DNA from 2 places in the Pseudoalteromonas sp. Of11M-6 genome. Region 2 is predicted to be linked to the other one. Evidence: riboswitches for the same ligand, from Rfam matches in the RefSeq annotation. Region 2 holds a riboswitch; the other holds the start of a gene.
The links. A riboswitch is a leader RNA that binds a small molecule or an ion and turns the genes downstream of it on or off. The one in region 2 is predicted to bind cobalamin.

Region 1 (4,537 bases), on a different contig from region 2:
ATGACTAAGGATTAGCGTGCCATTTTTTGAAAGTGCAGGGCGAAGCGCTCGGAGTGCTTCGATGACCTGATATGCTTTAACGGGAATGATTAGCGTATCTATACTGTTGGCAGGGAGTTCTGCAAGTGTTTTGGTGCTGCATGGGATGGTTTGTTGAATACTTGCTGTTTGATAGCGATAAGTCGCCGCGCGTTTATTTCGAGTGATCAGCGTAATTTGATGAGATTGACTAAGGTGCTGGGCGAGCAGTAATCCTATCGCCCCTTCACCTAAAATATGTATGTTAGCCATGTTTTCTGTTGCGCCAACTTGTCCAAATATAAAATAGAACAAAATAACTGACCGCACCGGCTAAATCAGCTAAAAAATCAGCGGTAGATGCTTGGCGGTACGGTAATGAATGCTGCATCCACTCAATTCCTGCACCGTACAAGGACAGTAGCACTATGTGTGTCCATACCTTTACTTTAAAAGCATGGTGAGAGATAAACGCAAGCACAAAAAATACACCAAAATGTGCCACTTTATCGATATTTGGGAACAGCTTTGGAGACAAGCTAATTTCCTTTGCGAATAGCACCGTACATATAATTAAAGAGATAATCAAAAGAGCTTTATAAACGCGCCGTGTCACAATACATCCTACTTCTGTATGACTAAGCGAGCAGTATACCATCGAAAACTGTCCATTGGGTGAACATCCTAATACGCTGTTTAAAAACTTAAAGTAACTCAAATTAGGCATAAACTGCTATAATCGAGCCAAAATGACTTTAGGAGAGAAGCATGCCTTCATTTGATATTGTATCTGAAATTGATATGACAGAAGCAAAAAATACCGTAGACAACGCGGTTCGCGAGCTTGATACGCGGTTTGATTTTCGTGGCGTAGATGCATCAATCGAGCTTAACGGTGAAATGATCAACCTTAAAGCGGAAGCAGAACAGCAAGTTATGCAGTTGTTTGATATGTTAGTGGGTAAAGCGGCAAAGCGTGGCCTTGATGTGGCAAGCTTCGAGCTAAAAGACATTGAACGCTCAGGCAAATACGTATCGCGCAAGGTGGCGTTAAAACAAGGCATCGACAAAGAGATGGCGAAAAAACTGGTTAAGCTTATTAAAGACTCAAAAGTTAAAGTTCAAGCATCAATTCAAGGCGATACGGTGCGTGTAACGGGTAAAAAGCGTGACGATTTGCAAGAAACGATGCAATTGGTTCGTACCGGTGAGCTTGGCCAACCATTTCAATTCAAAAACTTCCGCGACTAATTACGCTTTACTTCATTCCAAAAGTGCATAGATTGCACTTTTGGATTTCTAGACGTCCATTGACAATCATTCCGAAACCCAAGACAATAGCCTCGCATTTTCAAGGTGCTGTACACAACCTAGTGTGGTTGCTAAGTGTATAGATAATCGGGAAACTGGTGCGAACACAAGGGAACATCTAATTGCGTGAATCAATAATAAATTGAGTAAGACAGTTTATTACACATGATTAGCTTGGATCGGTTCTATGCCAGCGCTGCCCCCGCAACGGTAGAGTGAACTGCTAATCTGCAGATTTACTGAGCCCGGAGACCGGCCTTGAAACAGTCACTTTGTGTTCTTGTACGGTGGGTACAAGTTAGGGGAAACCATGTTAAATAAAACTGCTCTAAGCGCGGCGATAGCGACGGCGCTCTCTTTTTCAGCATTTGCGGATCAAAATGTTGAACATATCACTGTTACTGCTAATAAATTTGAACAATCTCTAGAAAGCGCATTGTCTGCCATTACGGTTATAGGTCGCGCTGAAATTGAAAAAAGCAATGTTCAAGATGTCGTATCGCTACTCGATAATGTCGCTGGTATTCAAGCTGTTAGAAACGGTGGCTTTGGCCAAAGCGTGAGTTTATTCCTACGCGGTAATGACGCTAAGCATACGCTAGTGTTAATCGATGGGGTTCGAGTGACGGATGCAAACTCCGGTGACAATTCGCTCACTAATTTACCACTTAATAGCATCGAAAGAATTGAGATCATTCGTGGTGCCAAAGCTGCGATTTATGGTTCAGATGCCATTGCTGGCGTGATTAACATTATTAGTCGCGAAGGGAATAACAATACTATCGCGTTTACGACTGGGAGTAACAATTACTCCAAGACCGAAGCGACGGTAAATTACAAAAAAGACAAGTTTAGTATTGCAGCTAATGCGGGTTACACTCATACCGATGGCTATGATGTGATTGAGAAAGACCCTGAAGCTGCAATCACAAAAAACCATGACCGTGATGGATATTATAACGGTAATGCCGGTTTAAATGTGCAGTATGGTGATGAAGAAAGTGGCATTTTTAGCTTACGTTCACAGTACAGTGAGGGTGAGGGGGAGTATGACTCTTTTGGTAGTGATGCTTACCGTTTCCATAACTACACCAATAAGTTGGCGTGGAAAAGACGTACTGATAAGTTTAGCCAAAGTGCGTCATACAGCTTAGGTAAGGAACAAAATGTTCAAATCGGTAATAGTGCTGACGATAACGCTTATGTCACCAAACGCAGTCAATTTGAATATCAGTCGCAATATAGTTTAACTGAAGCTTTGATCTTCACTGGTAACTTTACCTTTCTAAATGAAGATGTTGGTGATTCTACCGCCTCTTTTTCAGAGCCTGAGCGTGATAATTTATCTTTAGCACTCGGTGGGTTTTACAACGATGAAAATTGGCTGGCAGAGGTTGTACTGAGAACGGATGATTATGATTTTCATGGTCGTGCAAACACCTACACGGTTGCTGTAGGCAAGCAACTCATGGATGGCCTAAGTGTTAAGTTGAATCATGGTACTGCCTTTAGAGCACCTTCTTTATCACAGGCGTTTGTGATTGATAGTCCTTACTATTTACCTAACCCAAATATTAAGCCAGAAGAAGCTACTAATAACGAAATTATTGTTACATGGAGCGGCGAGAACTTCCGTGTGGAAGCTGCGGTATACGATAACCGTATTACCGATAAAATCGTTAATCAGCAAAATGATAAATGGAAATATGTCCCTTACAATGTTCAGCGCGCTGACTTTGAAGGTGCTGATCTTTCTGTTGAAATTGAAGACAACTTTGGTATCGAGCATACAGTAAATGCGAGCTATGTGAGTGCTAAAGACGCTGATACCGATAAGCAATTACAGCGCAGAGCGAGACGTACCTTAACTTATTCAGTCAGTAAAGAGTGGGAAAATGTCGACGCAACACTGACCTTAGTCCATAGAGGTAATCGCGACGATAAAGTATGGGGAGCTGAAGGTGCATATACAGTGACTTTACCGTCATATACGCTGTTTAACTTAGCTGCTAACTATACGTTTTTCGACGGATTCAAGTTAAATGGCCGTATTGAAAACTTAACCGATAAGCGTTATTTCAATGCCACAGCGGGCGAAGCAAAAGATGGCTCTTTACTGGGCTATAAGCCACTAGGTAGACAAGCCTACGTTGGTGTGAGCTACAGCTTCTAATACGTTGAAAGCTTTTCAATACCCAGAGTGATCCATCGTGAGTAATGGATCACTTTTCTTATTTATCATTTAGTTGCATTACATTTGTAACAGGTGTTCTGCCTTACGTGTAGTTGATAATAGATTTGATTTGTATTATTACTACCTTAAGGAAAAGAACATGAAGTCACTATTATTTGGGTTACTCACGCTTGGGATTGTCACATCAGCGCAAGCTTCGCTACCTGAAAACCAGCTTGAACCTCAATTTTCAACACAATCAATGACGGGCGATTTCGCTTGGTTTAACGCGCCATCGCAAACCTGTAGTCGGATCCGCAGCATGATGTACTATCGTCACCCCGGCAACGATCACCTAACGCCTATATCTGTGCCTGTGATTTATACCGGTGGCGAGTGTTGGTCTACTGGCAGGACAACATCTAGCCAAGGTCCACAGGAAATGTATACGCAGGTTTCAGATATTATTCATCAGCAATTTTCGAATGTGGAACATAACTACAAAGAGTTGACGACCGATATCGTCAACAATATTGCCGCACAATCTAGTTCAAATAAAGTGAGCCACACGACTAGCCTCTACGGCACTATGCATATGAAAATCGCAGGTAGAGTTGATGCGCAAAATAAAGTACCGGTGTTGATCGATGGTTTCGATTTGAAGTCTTACGCTAAGTTCCGTAAGAAGCAGCTTGGGATGAATATTTATATCCATGTCTATATTAACAACGAAAATGTCACCATCAAAGGTAAGTATGATGTACGTACCCAGCAGCTTGAGTTAGATCCTTTAATTTCTAGCTTTAAGCCTGTGGTGACGACAAAAGTAGAGCTGCCGTGGATCCTCGATTTGATAGATACCTTGACTCCGGGGATTTTTGACAAGCTTTATACAGAATTTAGCCGTGTTGTGATTGATGTGTTTGAATTCTTAGGTGTGGATATGAGCGAAGATATTCCGCAGGTCATTAAACACAATGCCCAGTTAATCAATTCAGGTGTTGTTCCGCTTAAAGGCTTAGATACCTTAAGACC
Region 2 (4,537 bases):
GTGAAAAGCCGCTCGAACAAGCGCAGTTGCACGAGGAGGTTGAGCAAGCATTAAAGGCTGTTAATCAATCTATGTCCACCTATATCCCAGATTCTGAGATTAACCAGTTTAACCGTTTAGCCGCAAATACCGTTATGCCTATCAGTGAAGACTTTCGCTTGGTAGTTGCTGAATCTATCCGCCTTGGAAAGTCGACCAAAACGCTTGATGTTACGATGGGACCGCTTATCGATTTGTGGGGATTTGGTCCTGACAAAAGACCAACAATGCGTCCGTCACAGGTCGAGTTAGACGATATGCGCACTCGTATCGGTGTTGATAAGCTTATTTTAAATGGCCGTGGTCTTGCGAAAACAGTTACGGGGCTGGAATTATCATTTTCTGCAACCGCTAAAGGCTATGGCATAGATAAGGTGGCTGAGGTGATTGAGAGTCATGATATTCATGACTATATGGTAGAAATCGGTGGCGAGCTTCGCGTTTCTGGCAAGAAGCCGGATGGAGAGTGGCGTATTGCTATCGAGAAACCCGATGCGCCTGTTGGTCAACGCCAAATTCATCGCGTGATAGAGCCTGGCAAAAATGGCATTGCAACTTCAGGTGACTACCGTATTTTTTATGAAATGGATGGTGAAACCTTTACACACCTTATTGACCCTACAACGGGTCGCCCAGTTAAACATGAGCTGGTGTCGGTAACGGTACTACATCCATCTGCGATGACGGCTGATGGCCTAGCGACAGCATTGACTGTGATGGGCACGGAGCGTGCAAAGGCGTATGCCACTGAGCATCAACTCCCCGTGTATTTGATGTATAAAAGTCCTGAAGGGATCAAGAGTTACGCGAGTGAAGCATTTCAGCCGTACTTGAATTAAGCTGTACAACACCCCATAATTTAATTGTGAGTGACGCCATGAAAGCGTATAATTTGCGCGTCGTCACTCAATTCAATGTAGCAATAAAAGGGGCTAGATAATGTCTTTATTCCTCCTTACTTTCGGTTTACTTATGCTTATCGCTGTTGCGATGGCAGTAGGCGTTATCGTACAAAAGAAATCCATGGCCAGTAGTTGTGGTGGTTTGGGCTCAATGGGCATTGACAAAATTTGTGATTGCGACGATCCATGCGACAAACGCAAAAAGCGGTTAGCAAAAGAAGAGATGTGGAAAGAAAACCAGATCCTATAACCGTAGAATGGTATTAATTGAAAACGCAAGCTTAGCTTGCGTTTTTGCTTTTTGGGTAACAAACCTCAGGTTAAGTAAAAATGCAGCGGCAGCTATATTTTGTTCGTCATGGTGAAACGACCCTATCAGGCCATTTACTTGGAGTGACAGATCCCGAACTCAGTAGTACTGGTGCTCAGCAATTGCTGCAATCGTTAACGAGCCTAAGTGGCCTGCAGGGTATTATTAGCTCTCCAAGGAAGCGCTGCCTGAATACAGCCACAGCCTTTGCAAAACAGTATCAACTCCCCGTTGAGGTGGAGCCAAATCTCGCCGAATTTGATTTTGGATTATGGGATGGACAACCTTATGATACGCTTTGGCGAGAAACCCAATTTCCAAGTATTGGTGACTTTTGGCAAAACCCTTGGCTGCACACGCCTCCTGAGGGCGAGTCTATGTATGATTTTCATCATCGGGTCGCCACGTGGTGGCACAGTATTTTGGCGTCGCCAAGTGAAGAGTGTACCGCCGTCGTAGCGCATGCAGGAGTAATAAAAGCGCTTGTAGCACTTATTCTTGACCTATCGCCTGAGCTTACTGCATACCAATCGAAGATAGATATTCCTTATGCGGGTATAGTAAAAGTTGAGGTGTTTTACGACAGCAGCCAAACTGCTTGGCCAAAAGTTGTATTTTAGACGTCTAGACTTCATAATATTGCAAATTTCGTGATAGGCAGATATTGGGAATGAGGTGTGAGTCCTCAACTGTCCCCGCAACTGTAAGTGTATGAGTGTTACCTCTTGCATAAGTCAGATACCAAGGCCTATCTATATACTTAAGCGGGCAGACTTAAGTCAAAGTTGTCGCTTGTCTATAAGCTACTACTTTGCCGTGCCCAATCAGAGGTGCTATGGCAGTCACTCCACAGTTTCAAGTCGATAAACTTAGCGTGCAGCTTGGTGGTAAAGCCATCTTAAAGGCACTCAGCTTTGCTATTAATTCGGGTGAATTTATTGGTTTGCTCGGACCGAATGGTGCTGGAAAGTCGACTTTGCTGCGCACTTTATATCAATACACAGCGCCAAGTTCTGGGTCGCTACTTTTCAATGGTAAGCCGCTAGCTAGTTATGGACGTAAAGCCTACGCGAGACATGTTGCTGTGGTGCTACAAGAGATCCCCGCTGAGTTTACTCTGCCATTATTTGATATGGTATTGATGGGGCTAACACCGAACAAATCACTGCTCGCGACAACGACGGCTGCTGAAAAACAGGCAATCTTACATGCCATTGAGCAGGTTGGATTGAGCCATAAATTAGAGCAATGTTTTAGCTCCTTGTCTGGTGGGGAGAAGCAAAGGGCAATGATCGCACGTGCCATGGTGCAAGCGCCTCAAGTATTGATAATGGATGAGCCCACCAGCCATTTGGACATTAAATATCAAATCCAAATTATGGAGCTGGCCAAGCAGCTTGGTGTTACTATCATTGCGTCTTTTCACGACTTAAATTTGGCTAGCGCCTTGTGCGACCGCTTATTAGTATTAAATAACGGTGAGCTTGTTGCAGATGGGTCGCCACTTGAAGTCATTACCGAAAGCCTATTAAGCCAAGTTTTTGGGGTATGTGCAGAGGTTTCTACTGTCCGCCATCCGCCAAATAACAGTGAGATCCCACATATACGCTTTCATTACGGGTATCAATTATGATTGCCGCAAAGCGGATCGCGTTGATATCGATACTGCTATTGAGCTTGTGCTGTTTTAGCATGCTGATGGCACTTAAGATCGGTGCGATTGATTTATCTTGGCATACGGTTATACAAGCGATTATTAATTTCGATCCCAGCGTACTTCAACAACGGGTGGTAGTTGAGCTTCGTCTGCCACGGACGTTACTGGCGATGAGTGCGGGAGCAGGACTGGCGATAGCGGGTCTTATTTTACAAACCGTGACGCGTAACCCTCTAGCTGATCCTTATTTATTTGGTATTTCTTCAGGTGCTTCATTCGGTGTGGTGGTGCTTATCGCGCTATTTGGTGCACAGTCTAGCCTAATGATGTCTGGGGCTGCATTTGTCGGAAGTTTGCTGTCTATCTTGCTGCTTTTATTTGTGGCAAAACGCAATGCACTACAGCAGGTAGAAACTATGCTCTTGGCGGGCGTCGCACTTTCTTTTCTGTTCAGTGCCTTTACTAGCTTGTTGCTCTATTGGAGTGACCCTCAAGCCATCAGTGCAATCTTGTTTTGGAATCTAGGCTCGTTTGCAAGGGCGAGCTGGCAATGGCTATGGCTTCCATGTTTGGTCGTGTTGCTGAGTTTTATCACGCTTTTAGTGATGCGTCGGCCGCTCAACGCCTTGTTACTCGGAGATGAGAGCGCCACCACGCTTGGCGTGAATGTAGGACGAGTGCGAATAGGTATGTTGTTATTGAGCTCCTTACTCACCGCAGTACTTGTGGCTGCGTGCGGCGGAGTCGGATTTGTAGGCTTGATGATCCCGCATATCGTACGCTTTTTTATCTCGCAAGCAAAGGTCATTGGGCTTGTGGCCACCGCGCTTTGCGGTTCGCTTTTGATGCTTTGGGTGGATGTATTGTCGCGCACGCTTATCGATAATCAGGAACTTCCTGTGGGTGTGATCACCGCCGCCATTGGCAGCGTGTTCTTCTTAGCATTGCTTATTTTCAAAAATCGCCGCTCTGGAGGCGTCGGAGTTACCCATGGTTAAACCGTTAGATACTCGCTTAAACACGCTTATTCAACAGCGCATCGACTTAAAAACCAAACCGCTAGGTGCGCTAGGTAAGCTTGAAGCTCTAGCTGTGCAGCTAGTACAGATTTTCTCACAAGGGCAGACGCAATTAGACATAGAGCAGTTAGCAATAACACGCCCTGCAATGTTTGTTTTTGCGGGCGACCATGGTATTGCAAGCCAAGGGGTTTCTATTGCGCCAAGCGAAGTAACTGGGCAAATGGTTGCAAACTTTGTGCAGGGGGGGGCCGCGATCAATGTCTTTTGTCGGCAACTTGGTTGGCAGTTAACCGTAGTAGACTGTGGCACATTAGTGCCATGCGAGCCTGCGCCGAATTTGCGCTCGCAGCGACTTGGCGATATTACTCATGCCTTCCATAAACAACCCGCGATGAGCGAAATGCAGCTCAAGCAAGGACTTGAATATGGAGAGCAAGTGGTGATGCCCGCTATTGAAGCGGGTAGCAACGTGATTGCTTTTGGTGAGATGGGGATTGGCAATACCAGTTCTGCAGCTGCAATTTTAGCGGCGCTCAGCGGGGCGAGTGTGGAATTATGTGTGGGGCGCGGTACAGGCATTGACGATGAAACGCTTTGCAAAAAACGG

Region 1: linked by a shared signal. The riboswitch ahead of MHN32_RS06845 (TonB-dependent receptor) and the one ahead of MHN32_RS06140 (ABC transporter ATP-binding protein) in region 2 are both predicted to bind cobalamin.

Annotation. Positions count from the first base shown of each region.
Region 1 covers NZ_JAKRFW010000009.1:105,833-110,369, forward strand. Annotated here, with positions in the region: gene MHN32_RS06830 (2-dehydropantoate 2-reductase) at 1-291, opposite strand, end outside; gene MHN32_RS06835 (VanZ family protein) at 284-634, opposite strand; gene MHN32_RS06840 (YajQ family cyclic di-GMP-binding protein) at 787-1,269, shown strand; cobalamin riboswitch at 1,359-1,605, shown strand; gene MHN32_RS06845 (TonB-dependent receptor) at 1,640-3,502, shown strand; gene MHN32_RS06850 (hypothetical protein) at 3,663-4,537, shown strand, end outside.
Region 2 covers NZ_JAKRFW010000008.1:155,899-160,435, forward strand. Annotated here, with positions in the region: gene MHN32_RS06125 (FAD:protein FMN transferase) at 1-878, shown strand, start outside; gene nqrM ((Na+)-NQR maturation NqrM) at 979-1,191, shown strand; gene MHN32_RS06135 (histidine phosphatase family protein) at 1,272-1,871, shown strand; cobalamin riboswitch at 1,862-2,017, shown strand; gene MHN32_RS06140 (ABC transporter ATP-binding protein) at 2,087-2,884, shown strand; gene MHN32_RS06145 (iron ABC transporter permease) at 2,881-3,906, shown strand; gene cobT (nicotinate-nucleotide--dimethylbenzimidazole phosphoribosyltransferase) at 3,899-4,537, shown strand, end outside.